Regions from separate parts of the Halobacillus rhizosphaerae genome, predicted to be linked through region 3. Evidence: riboswitches for the same ligand, from Rfam matches in the RefSeq annotation. Region 3 holds a riboswitch; each other region holds the start of a gene.
What was found. A riboswitch is a leader RNA that binds a small molecule or an ion and turns the genes downstream of it on or off. The one in region 3 is predicted to bind cobalamin.
Positions count from the first base shown of each region.

Region 1: another riboswitch for cobalamin. It lies ahead of Q7A53_RS13535 (ribonucleoside-diphosphate reductase subunit alpha); the one in region 3 lies ahead of metE (5-methyltetrahydropteroyltriglutamate--homocysteine S-methyltransferase).
Region 2: another riboswitch for cobalamin. It lies ahead of mmgD (citrate synthase); the one in region 3 lies ahead of metE (5-methyltetrahydropteroyltriglutamate--homocysteine S-methyltransferase).

Region 1 covers NZ_JAUTWQ010000011.1:158,158-162,535, reverse strand. The annotation lists gene Q7A53_RS13540 (class I SAM-dependent methyltransferase) at 233-919, opposite strand; cobalamin riboswitch at 1,659-1,834, shown strand; gene Q7A53_RS13535 (ribonucleoside-diphosphate reductase subunit alpha) at 2,025-4,256, shown strand; gene Q7A53_RS13530 (ribonucleotide-diphosphate reductase subunit beta) at 4,269-4,378, shown strand, end outside.
Region 2 covers NZ_JAUTWQ010000009.1:31,679-36,056, forward strand. The annotation lists gene Q7A53_RS11375 (bifunctional 2-methylcitrate dehydratase/aconitate hydratase) at 1-720, opposite strand, end outside; gene mmgD (citrate synthase) at 794-1,909, opposite strand; cobalamin riboswitch at 2,166-2,363, opposite strand; gene Q7A53_RS11385 (SdpI family protein) at 2,627-2,932, shown strand; partial or broken gene Q7A53_RS11390 (AraC family transcriptional regulator) at 2,968-3,681, opposite strand; gene Q7A53_RS11395 (TerC family protein) at 4,152-4,378, shown strand, end outside.
Region 3 covers NZ_JAUTWQ010000041.1:6,922-11,299, forward strand. The annotation lists gene Q7A53_RS21375 (nitrilase-related carbon-nitrogen hydrolase) at 1-460, opposite strand, end outside; SAM riboswitch class I at 840-951, shown strand; cobalamin riboswitch at 1,008-1,213, shown strand; gene metE (5-methyltetrahydropteroyltriglutamate--homocysteine S-methyltransferase) at 1,351-3,669, shown strand; gene Q7A53_RS21385 (cation diffusion facilitator family transporter) at 3,752-4,378, opposite strand, start outside.

The DNA.
Region 1 (4,378 bases), on a different contig from region 3:
AGGCAAATGACTATTCTTTTTATTTGGAATAGTAGAACAAATGCTGACTCATTCTTTAGACCTAAGGTATGAAATCCAAACGCTCCGGTTATATATAATGTAATTTCTTATTTCATTACCCCTGTGCATGAGTTCAGATTTTTTATCTTCTTACTGTTGGTGAGGGTACCTAAGCAAATAACAAAAAAACACCTGTGCTTATCCTTGTCATAAGCACAGGTGGAGGCATTATTTATTTTATATTTTCAAACAAGAATACCCACATAAAGGTAAGCGACTGCAGAAGTTCATCAGGTAATCCCGTCCTATGCTGTTCTTTCACTTCTCTTTTATACACCCCGTGACCATCCTTCAGTTTCCATCCGTTTTCACTTGCTAACTCTTCCAGTTCCCACGGCATCATCGTATTGCATATGACTTCTTTTCCATACAGCCTTGGGTAACTATTTACTCTCGGTTTAGCAGTAGGTCCTAATACACCGATACATAGCTTACCTCCTGGTTTTAAAATCCGCTTCATTTCACTTAAACCCTCTGCCGGTACCTCTGTCCATTCCAAACAGTTAATCGCCATTACTCCGTCAAAGGTATCTTCCTTAAACGGAAGTCGAGTAATATCACCTTGGACATATTGAATATTTTCCTTTGTGTTACTCCCTTTCGCCCGCGCAATCATGTCCTGAGAAATGTCGACGCCTGTTACCTGGTAGCCTCTGTCATGCAGTTTTGCTGATCCATATCCATCTCCACAGCCAAGGTCTGCTACATGACTAGAAGTTGAAAGATAGTTTTGTAAAAAAGGTATAATGGTTTTTCTGCTTCCTTTTTCCCACATCTGCTGACTATTCTCATTCCAGTATTCCGCTCTGTCATTCCATTGTTTCTCTACTTCTTTATGCCAGTTATAGGGTTTATTCATTGCGCTTCCTCCCGTTGCCATTCAGCGATTGATTTGTGCTTTATTTTAAGAAAAATCCCTAATGAAAAGTTTCTTTCCCTTCTATTATTTCATAGAAATTATATAGATAGGTAAAGAATTATTTTAAGTAAATCTCACTATTTACAATCATGTAAATCCTGAAGCTGCATTGAAAAAACTTCCTTCATAATAAAATCCCCGGTACAAAAGAGTAATGGTTTCGTTACTGAAAGAGAAGTGAAAGGATTCCGGGAAACATCTCGCTTTCCGTGGGCGTACGGTGTGCCTTCTCAGCCTTTTAGGCTTTCGGGGTCACACACCCTGTACTCTCCTCCCACAGGAGTCTCGACGTTTCCCGGAATCCTTTATAAACATTTGAGGAATGAAACCTCTTCTATTCTTGAATTGAGATGACAGAGAACAAAAAGTTTCCAGTCTCTAATCAATACATCCACCGTTTAGGGTTTTGCTAAGAGACTGATCATGATGGTTCCATAAACTATCATGGTAAGGGGGAAGTTTATGAAATGATTTATTCAATTATAAGCTCGATTAATGGCAAAAAATCTGCATAACACTTTCCATTTTTACTAACACAAAAAGGTTTGAACCCGCACCAGAGAGAACTATCACTCCCCTTCACCCTCATTCTGAATAAATTAAATGTTGCGTAAGTCATCAAACTTCGATATGATTAAAACACAAGATAAGCTAAATTAAAATAAAAAACATACTACATATAGTGTTTACGAATAAAAGATGCCACAAGGCTTAATAGGGAATCCGGTAGAATCCGGAGCTGCCCCCGCAACTGTAACCGCTCGCGAAATGGATCATCCACTGTGCCCAGGCACGGGAAGGACCAAAGTAGAATCGAGCGTCAGCCAGGAGACCTGTCTTTGTACGTGAAAGTTTCAACTTCTTCGGGGATTGAGAAGATGAAGCGATGGAATAAAGGCAGGTTTCATTCTTCTGAAGCTTCTTTATTTCATGGTTTCATCCGCTCAATTTATATTTGAGCGGTTTTTTTATGTTTAATTATTCAGTGCTGACCGAAAAAAGGAAACTCTTCTTTTTTTCAGGGCAGCCGTGAAGGAGTGATTGGATGAGTATAACCACAAGCACTGTTTGGGAAGATTGGCTGCTTCAACAGCAAGAACATTTCCCGTCGCTTAGAATAAATCAATGGATCACTAAGCTCCATACGCTTGGACTTGAAAAGCTGGACAAGTCTGCACAAGCAAACACATTAATATTGGAATGCCTGGCAGAAATGGATGAAACAGAGCCTGATTGGACTTTCCTCGCCAGCCGGATTCATCTGAAAGAAATGTATGAGCAATCGGTTCATAACCGCGATGCAAACAAAGCATACCAGGGACTGCACTCCCTCATTCTATTATTAATAGAGGAAGGGATTTATTCTCCTGAAACGCTTAAGCATTATTGTAAAGAAGATATCGATAATCTCGAAGCGGCAATCGTTCCAGAACGAGATAACTTATTTACTTATATAGGATTAAAAACTCTGGATGACCGTTATTTAGCACGTTCTAAAGACGGAAGAATCTTGGAACTTCCTCAGGAAAGATTTATGATCATCGCAATGACCTTGATGGCCCATGAGCCAAAGAACAAAAGAATCGATTTGGTTAAAGAGAGCTACTGGGCTCTCAGTCATTTATACATGACCGCAGCTACTCCGACTCTGGCTAATGCAGGCAAACAATACGGACAATTAAGTTCCTGTTTCATTGATACCGTCGACGACAGTTTACAATCCATTTACGACAGCAACACTGATATCGCTAACTTAAGTAAAAATGGCGGCGGCATTGGTGTTTACTTAGGGAAAATTCGCAGCCGCGGCAGCGATATCCAAGGATTTAAAGGAGTGTCGTCGGGGGTTTTACCTTGGATGAAGCAGTTGAATAATACGGCTGTCAGCGTTGATCAGCTTGGACAACGGCAAGGGGCTGTTGCCGTTTATTTAGATGTTTGGCATAAGGATATCTTCCCTTTTCTGGACAGCCGGCTGAATAACGGAGATGAAAGGCAGCGCACTCACGATTTGTTTACAGGTGTGTCCATACCAGATGTATTTATGGAAGCTGTCGAAAATCGCGACGAGTGGTACTTATTCGACCCACACGAAGTGAGAGAAATTATGGGCTTTTCATTAGAGGATTATTATGACGAGACACGTGGCAAAGGATCATTCCGAAACAAATATCAAGCTTGTGTCGATAACCCCCGTCTATCCAGAATCAGCGTCCAAGCCATCGAAATCATGAAGCGAATCATGATTGGACAGCTGGAAACAGGCACTCCGTACATTTTTTATCGTGACGAGGTAAATCGAATGAACCCTAACAGCCATAAAGGCATGATTTATTGCAGTAATTTGTGCACAGAAATCGCACAAAACCAAAGCCCTACCACCCAAACTGAGAAATTGGTGCAGGACGGGAAGATCATCACTGTGCACCAGCCTGGGGATTTTGTGGTCTGTAATCTATCTAGCATCAATCTTGGCCGGGCCGTACCCGCAGGAGTCTTATCTCGGCTCATTCCTATTCAAGTACGAATGCTCGATAATGTAATTGACCAGAATGAAATTCCAGTAATGCAAGCGCAGCTGACCAATCGGGCTTACCGGGGAATTGGTCTTGGGACATTCGGTTGGGCTCATCTCCTCGCCCAGCAAAAGATCGCCTGGGAATCCGAAGAGGCCCTCACCTATACGAATGAGGTTTATGAAGCCATTGCTTATTACACCATCGAAGCGAGCAGCAAGTTAGCTGAAGAGAAAGAAAGCTATCCCCTATTTGAAGGATCCGATTGGGAAACGGGAGACTTTTTCACTAAAAGGGACCTTGAAGAAGATGGGTCGTGGAACTGGAAGAAGTTGAAAATCCAAGTGAAAAACCACGGATTGCGAAATGGATATTTACTAGCGGTGGCTCCTAACTCAAGCACTTCTCTAATTGCCGGAAGTACAGCCAGCATTGACCCTATATTTAAGAAATTTTATTCAGAGGAAAAGAAGGATTATAAAATCCCTGTCACCGCCCCTGATTTAAATCCTGAGACGTACTGGTATTATAAGTCTGCCTATGACATTAACCAGCAGGCGAGCATTCAGCAAAATGCGATTAGACAAAGGTTTATCGATCAGTCGATATCCTTTAACCTCTATGTGAAAAATTCTATACAAGCAAAAGAACTCCTTGACCTTCACCTAACCGCATGGAAGCTTGGGCTCAAGACGACTTACTATACCCGTTCAACCTCTAGTCAAGGAGAGTACGATGATTGTGAAAGCTGTTCATCTTAAGGAGGGAATCGAATGACAAACTCTATCAATAAAAGAAAACTCGTGGACGAAACGGCACCTAATGCTTCCACAGGAGTCATAAACGGTAAGTCCTCCAATGTCCTAAATTGGGACGACACCCG
Region 2 (4,378 bases), on a different contig from region 3:
CATTGTCATCAATGCCAGCCTGACACCTCGACTTGTTGCATCACCGGCCGCCCAAGATTTCCTTGAGCCTGTGTTTGGTACATGTCTGTAGGTGCGAAGACTGGAGTTATCGATCCAGGCTTGCGAGACCGCATTCGACACGTCTTCTTTACTTCCTCCTAACATGGCTGTTACTACCGCTGTTGTGGCTACTTTCACGTAAAGAACGTGGTCAAGACCTTCTCGATTGAGGCTGTTTTCTAGAGCTAACACCCCTTGGATTTCGTGTGCCTTCACCATATTTTCAAGAACGGTATCCATCTTCAGCGGTTCTTTTCCTTCCGTAATTCGTTTCCGGCTAATGTAATCGGATATGGCGAGGATTCCACCTAAGTTGTCCGAAGGATGTCCCCACTCTGCGGCAAGCCACGTATCATTGTAATCAAGCCAGCGGATCATGCATCCAATATTAAATGCTGCGTGGACGGGATCCAATTCATAAGGTGTACCGGGCACACGGGAGCCATTCGGTACGATGGTTCCAGGTACAATAGGTCCTAAGTGCTTTGTACATTCCGGATACCGCAAGGCAAGAAACCCGCATCCTAACGTATCCATCAAAACGTATTGAGCGGTTTCTAAAGCTTCGCTGCTTGTAATCTTTCCATAAACTGCGTATTCTGCGATTCGCTCCATTACTTGATCAGTCGTTTGTGATGTATTAACTTTCACTTCTGTCATACGTTATCTCCACCTTTTTCAATAGGTAATGTTTTTTAAAAGAGAAGGCAGGAACCTCTCCGGCAGCTCGCTATTAAGGGTGCAGACCGCGTGGTCCCGTATAGAGAACTCTTGGTCTGAACAATTTGTTGTTGGCGTATTGTTCAGATACATGAGCGCATAACCCAAGTGTACGGGCGGCAAAGAATATAGGCGTATATAAATCTATTGGAATCCCTAGCAGATAGTAGACGGGTGCTGCATAGTAATCCAAATTAGGGTATAGACTCTTTTCTTCTTTCATCAGCTGTTCTCCTGCTTCGCACATTTCAAATAGTTTCTCGCATTTTCTATCTGCAGATAGTTCACGTAACGCTTCTTTCATTAGAGCCGCTCTAGGATCCATCTTCTTCATGTACACGCGATGGCCAAAGCCCATGACTTTTTCTTTATTGTTAAGTTTTTCATAAAGAAGGTGCCTGAATCCATCGATTGTTTCTCCTTCCAAAAGCATGTGCATGACAGCTTCATTCGCTCCACCGTGGAGGTTGCCTTTCAATGAAGAGACGGCTCCAGTGAGTGCGCCATAGATGTCTGCGTTAGTCGAAGCAATGACGCGGGCTGTAAAGGTGGAGTTCGGCATTTCATGTTCACTATAGACCATTAAAGATTGATCAAAATAGTCCGCTTCAGCTTGTGTTGGCTCTTTGCCTGTGATCATGTACAAGAAATTTGTACTATAAGGCAGTTCTTGTTTTGGTTCGACGACAGCTTCATCACGAAGGATATGATAGCTATTCGCCACGATGTTTGGAATCTGTGCCAGTAATTTGAGGGCGGTTTTGTTAATTTCAATTTCGCGGCGTTCGTCTAGATTTTTTTCGTATCCTGAGAGTGCGGATATCCCTGTTCGTAAAGCATCCATCGGGTGAGTTTCTTTAGGCAGCTTGTTAAATAAGGAAAATAATTCTGCTGGCAGGTCATAATCTTTCTTGATTTCCAGCTCAAGAGAAGAGCGTTGTTCGTCATTTGGAAGCGTGCCGTGGAGTAAAAGCTGGACTAAATCCAGGTATTTTTTATTCTTTGCCAGCTCAATGAGCTCATAGCCGCGGAGGACGATTTCTTCCGCGTCCACGTCTAAATAAGACAGCTTTGTTTCTGTGGCAATGATTCCGTCTAATCCCGGTGTATAGGTCGTTTTTTCTAACATAGAAAATCCCCTCTCACTCTAAAGTAAACGCTTTCAAAAAAGTTTTAATTATTCCTTGATGTACCCGTGGCATTTGGTGAATTTTCTTCAAGGAAAATAGTGATGGAAATGCAGACAATAAAAAAACAACTTCCTAAGAAAGTTGTTAAGTTAAGAGCACAGCAATATTGTTCGAGCATGGATTAATCAGGTATAGATTGTAAACGTCTGTCCATGCTTTTCACTCGCACTTAACACCTCCTATCCTCGTAGGTATTGATGTTGGCTGACTTAGGCAGGTCTCCTGGCTTATGATCATTACTCCCTGGATCCTTCCCATTCTCAACGGAGAACAGTGGTTATTCCAGTTTGTTCACAAATACAGTTGCGGGACAGCATCGGATTTATACCGATTTCCCTTTTAAGCAAATAAGCATTGAACCAACTTAATTGCACCTCAGTCTAAAGCGTATTTAGTTTTGACTTTATCAATGTAACAAAAATTCCGAAAATAAACAATAATTTCCTTAAAGGGTGTTGGGGGATACCTATCAATATAAACGGGGTGATGAAGAAAAAAGATTGTACCTTAGCTGTTCTAGTTCCTTATTTGAAGAAACAGATGTAAATATTATACAATTGTTGTGTGTTTGATATTTCTAACAAACCGATTGAGTAGGAAGTGATATTCCTGTGCTTTTTGTATGTGGATGGCTATTTCTGACGGCAGGATTTTTCATGCACGTAAGACCCCCTAAAGAAATGAATAACTGGTATGGCTACAGAACTCCATTGTCTACAAAAAATCAAGATAACTGGGAGTTTGCTCAAAACCACAGCCGGAAAATGTTTCTTAACTGCGGAGTACTTATGACCTTGCTAGGCGCTGTAAGTGGTTATTTCCTCATTAAAGGCAATACGGAAATGGTATTTATCGTGGAGACCTTTGTTATATTGCCAATATTTTGTGCGATATTACTTTTTTCGACACACATTCGTTTAAAGAAATTTGATCGTCTTTCTCATAAAAACAAACGATTTTAGTAGACTTCCTGATCTTAACCAAAGAAGGAACTCGATTATTTATTCTTTCGAATTAGTTTCTTATATTGTAAGTCCCCATATCCGATAGTCGGGAAAAGCGCAAATAAATTTGTAAGCAATTCAGCTGTCGATAAGTTTCTATTCTTTTTGATATACTTGGTTACTGGATTCTCATCGTTCAGCATCATTAAATATAGATCTATGGCCTGATACATCACGGGAAGTACTTTGACAGATGCAGGGCTGTGATTTAACAGAACATCTTCATACACACGAGAATAATGACCGAGCTCAAGTTCAGTTTGACGTACCTTAAATTCATCTTCTCTGAAACTATGTAAGAAAACTCTTCCCTTGTAATTAGACTGTTCAAGGTAAGCGAGCAGGGTGAGAAGGTTCATTTGACAAAACATGTCTTTGCCAAACCATAAGATCATACATGGATAATGGTTGTTAAAGAGAGTATTTAAGGGGGTGATGACCTTATTAATATAATCTTCTGTCGTCTCCAGGTGTCCCCTTGCTCTTGTTTCTATGAATTCCTTAGTAAATATTTTTGGAGTCGTGTCGTTTATACACATGGCTTCATTAAAAGGAGCATAATCAGATTGTCCCATCATTTTCTTCTCCTTAAACTCCTCATACATAACTTGGCCATTTAATATACTAAGGACATGTTCATCAGCCATATCCCAGTTTTTATTAACCTTCATTTTTTGAGATAAATCCATATCTATTCCTTCCCCTTTCTTATGGTAAAGAAAAAATTTTTATAAATAATGGACTTTAACGATTCAGAAAAAGGTTTTTCGACGTGAGTAGAGAACCTTAATACTTAACCACAGGCTAGGGAACTGGGACGTGCGCCTGTTACAGCAAACCTAATGAAACGAGGTCTTTATAAATAAAGGATATCTCAATTGGATCATGTTTGGAAACTTTTATTCTAATAGAGGTGATCATTCTTCTCTCTAAATGGTGTCTTCATTTTAAAAAGATGCTCTTTAGATTGCTGTGTAACTATTCTGGATCTGTGCTCTAATATAGAGTCCAGATCATTTGCCTCCTCCTGATGGGATTGATATATTCCCGTTAGTTTTAATAAAGGATTTGTATGGAGGATAGCTGGATCTCTAGCAACTGAGGGAAAGGTCTATATTTTTTATAAAAAATGAAAGTGAATGCTGCATTCAATATTATTGATTAAGGGGAATTGGCAGTGGAATCCATATGGTTGGAATACGGCTGGACGTTAATCATTCTCATCTGTTTAGAAGGGTTATTATCTGCTGACAATTCACTTGTACTAGCGGTAATAGCTAAACATTTACCTGATAGCCAAAAGAAACGGGCAATAAATTATGGTATTTTAGGTGCATTTATATTTAGATTTGGCGCACTATTTGCCATTTCATTTATTGCAAATGTATGGCAGGTTCAGGCCGT
Region 3 (4,378 bases):
ATCCTAAGTTCCCAGGCTTAAAGTAAAACTTCTCCCAGAAGCCATAGCCTTTGTCACCTACGCCTACTTGAGGAATATGATGTTTTCGATATTTACCTAAATAGGAGCCATCCGCATCGATCACAGCAGCCGTATTATAATAGGTCGCAATTCCCTCTTTTTCATAAATGGGCAGCACAATAACGACGCCTAACTCTTTTGCTAAATCCTGAAATTGTTTTGTCGTCGGGCCATTAGGAATTTCTTCAGCTGCATCGTACCACTTGGGATTTTGCTCGGAACAAAAATAAGGACCATAGAATATTTCCTGAAGACAAATAATCTGGGCCCCTTTTTCTGCAGCTTCTCTAACAAGTCCAATATGTTTCTTAATTGATTCATGCTTGTGTACCTCAACTGGCTCGTTACCATCTACATCATGAGAAGCTTGAATTAATCCAATTTGTACTTTATCAGACATTAAAATTCCTCCTTATGTAAACTCTTTGATCCATCATTATCGACACACGTATCGAAAGCGCTTTCATTTTTTATTGGAATGAAATCCTGCACCCTCACTTCCTCTGCATTATTTTTTGAACTTTATCAATTTACAGAAAATTTTGTAACTTAATTATATTTTACATCTAATTTTATAATTTCCATTATACATATTGTTAAATTTCATAGAGATACTTTTATGCACTATGTAAAAATCTGCAAGATAACCTCCTCCTTTACGGTGCTCAAGAGTCTTTGGGGAATTTGATAGTTTCCCATTTTTTGTATGATCATCTCGCAACTTCCGTTGACAGCTTATATCAACCATGCTAGTATGCTTGTAATCATTTGAATACATTCTCTTATTCAGAGCGGTGGAGGGACTGGCCCTTAGAAGCCCAGCAACCTATCAATTAACTAAATTGATGGTGGTGCTAATTCCAGCAGAGTAAACACTTTGCAAAATAAGAGAGGTGCATACCTAAACCTCTCTGCGTGAGAGGTTTTTCGTTTTTAAATGAAAATTGAATATCGTAGATCAACCAGGTGTTGTGTAAGGGGAAGTTTCGCTTATTCAACTTAAAAGGGAAGTCCGGTGAAACTCCGGCACGGTCCCGCCACTGTAAATGGGAGCAGCTTTGCAAATAGGTCACTATCTCTAAGAATCGAGATGGGAAGACGCATAGCGGCGAAGATCATGAGTCAGGATACCTGCCTGCTGATTATACACTTAATCCTACGAGGTATAGGGAGGTGTTGTGGTACTGTAACAAAATTCGTCTGTCTTCAGAGACTGAATAGAATAACGGTCATCAGAATCTCTCTTGTAGAAAAAGAGGGATTTTTTTATTGTCTGGAAAATGAGGAGGAATCCATATGGTAAAAAGCTCAAACATTGGTTATCCAAGAATCGGAGAGAAAAGGGAATGGAAGAAAGCACTGGAGAAATTCTGGGAAGGTAAGCTTTCCGAAGAAGACTTCTCCATTGAAATGCAGAGACTAAGACTTGAGTATCTGAACAAACAAAAAGATCTAGGAATTGACTTGATTCCTGTAGGAGATTTCAGTTTGTATGATCATGTACTCGACACAGCCGTGATGTTTGGTTTCATCCCTCAACGCTTTCAGCATCAAGAGAAAACTTCACTGCAAACGTATTTTGATATTGCCCGTGGAAACGATTACGCGGTCGCTTCCGAAATGACCAAATGGTTCAACACCAATTATCATTACATTGTTCCTGAAATTCAAGCGGACTCAGAACCTCAGCTTATAGAAAATCGATTGTTGTCTTACTTCCTGGAAGCGAAAGAAAAGCTCGGAATCATTGGAAAGCCGGTACTGCTTGGACCTGTAACCTTATTAAAATTATCCAAAGGCTATGATGAAGACCATTTTCCTGTGCTTTTAAAAAAACTTCTTCCTCATTATGTCCAAGTGCTTCAAGAACTTGAGAGCGCTGGTGCAGAATGGGTGCAAATAGATGAGCCGGCGCTTGCTGCGATTAGAAATAAAGAGGAAGTTAAGCTAGTCAGCCAGCTGTATCAGACGATCCACGATGAATTGTCCAGTATGAAAATTCTTCTACAAACCTATTTCGAATCGGCAGATCGCTACAAAGAGATCGTGTCACTTCCCTTCGACGGCATTGGTCTCGATTTCGTACATGATCATAAAGAAAATCTAGCGGCGATTAAGAAATATGGATTTCCTAAAAATAAAACCCTGGCTGCTGGAGTCATTAATGGACGAAATATTTGGAAGGCGAATTTAGATGACACCTTCACTCAGCTGGAAACTATCCTTACCAAAGTCGAGCCCAATCAATTAATCGTCCAGCCTTCTTGCAGCTTACTGCATGTTCCTGTCACGATTCATACAGAAAAGGAATTAGATCCTCTCCTTAAAAATGCTCTATCCTTTGCTGATCAAAAACTTGAAGAAACCAAAGTATTAACAGACGGTTTGAATCATGGAAGAGATCAAATTGAGAATAAAATAGGAGAACACGAACGGTCTTTGACAGCATTATTAAGTTCTGCAAGCAGAAACAATCAAGACGTTCAAAAAGAAATGCAGATTTGGAAGAGTTTAGTACCAAAACGCGAGGTCCCCTATCCTACTCGAGAGGAGATTCAGCAAGATTTTTTCAACCTTCCTCTGCTGCCTGCTACCACGATCGGCAGCCTTCCACAAACAAGAGAGATAAGACAAGGTCGGTTGAAGTGGCGCCGTGGCGAGTGGCAGGAGGAGGAATACCAGGAATTTATTAAATCAAACGTCAGAGAATGGATTCAGCGTCAGGAGGACATCGGTTTGGACGTCCTGGTCCACGGGGAATTTGAACGCAACGATATGGTCGAATTTTTTGGAGAAAAACTAGAAGGGTTCTCTTTTACGAAGTATGCCTGGGTCCAGTCTTATGGTTCCCGCTGCGTGAAACCTCCCATTATTTATGGGGATGTGACTTTAACAGAACCGATGACAGTGAAAGAAATCACCTATGCTCAATCCCAGACAGAAAAACCAGTCAAAGGCATGCTGACGGGCCCGATCACTATTCTTAATTGGTCTTTTATCCGAGAAGACATTAACCGTTTCAACGTAACGAAACAAATTGCTTTAGCCCTTCAAAAAGAAATTAGATTTTTAGAAGAACAAGGCATCCATATGATCCAAGTGGATGAACCAGCTTTGCGAGAAGGATTGCCTTTAAAACCGGAGAAACAGGCGGAATATTTGAAGGAAGCAGTCTATGCTTTTAAGCTCGCCACCTCTTGTGTACAGCCGAAAACTCAAATTCATACTCATATGTGTTATTCTGAATTCGGGGAAATAATGGAAGCCATTAACCAGCTGGATGCCGATGTGATTTCCATAGAAGCCGCTCGCAGTCATGGAGAAATCATCACTGATTTTGAGAAATCAGCATATAAAAAGGGAATTGGACTGGGGGTTTACGATATTCACAGCCCGCGTATTCCAGACGTTGAGGAAATAGAAAAGAATATTATCCGTGCCCTTAACGTTTTGTCTCACCGTCAGTTTTGGGTGAATCCAGACTGCGGTCTGAAGACAAGAGGAATGAACGAAACGACTGCCGCTCTTAGAAATATGGTAGAAGCCGCAACTTACGTAAGGAAAAAAATCAAACAAGGGGATCTGTTCCATACAATGGAACAATCGTAACTAAAATTTAGAATGAATCATAAAAAGCAGTTTCCAATCTCTTGGAAACTGCTTTACTTACCTAGTACACCGTTAACATGTATTACTTGTTCACATCTTTATTTTTCCAATGAGGAATTTGATCATCCTTGTCTGATTCAATAATGACGTCTGTTACCCCTTTGTGCCGTAATACTTTTTTCTCGATATCATCTAGAACTTCAGCTGCCTTCGCAATCGACATATCAGGGTCAAACTCCACCTTAAGTTCCACATGCAGTTCGTCCCCTTCTTTAAGGACCATGAGCTCCTGAATGTCTTTCACATGAGTTTCCTGAAACACAAGCTCACCAATTCTCTTTTCCATCTCTTTATCAGCCACACCAAGAACGCCTGCTGCGTTATCGAGAAATACTCTTCCAACCACAAAAAACAACATAATTCCAATAAGAACAGATGCATATCCTTCAGCAGAATGGAACGGCGTATAAGTGGCAATGATAATCGATAATACTGCGATAAAAGCACCACTGGTAGCAACAAAGTCCTCTAGAAACACCAGTTTAGTTGCTGGTTTAGCATTGCCTATGTTTTTAAAGCTTTCAGGTATTACTCTCAATCCTTTAATTTGTTCCCCTTCCATATCGGACGTTATTTCCTTCATCGCTTTAAAGAGAACAACACCTTCTAATATTCCCGCAACCCCTAAGACACCAATATTCAACCAGAA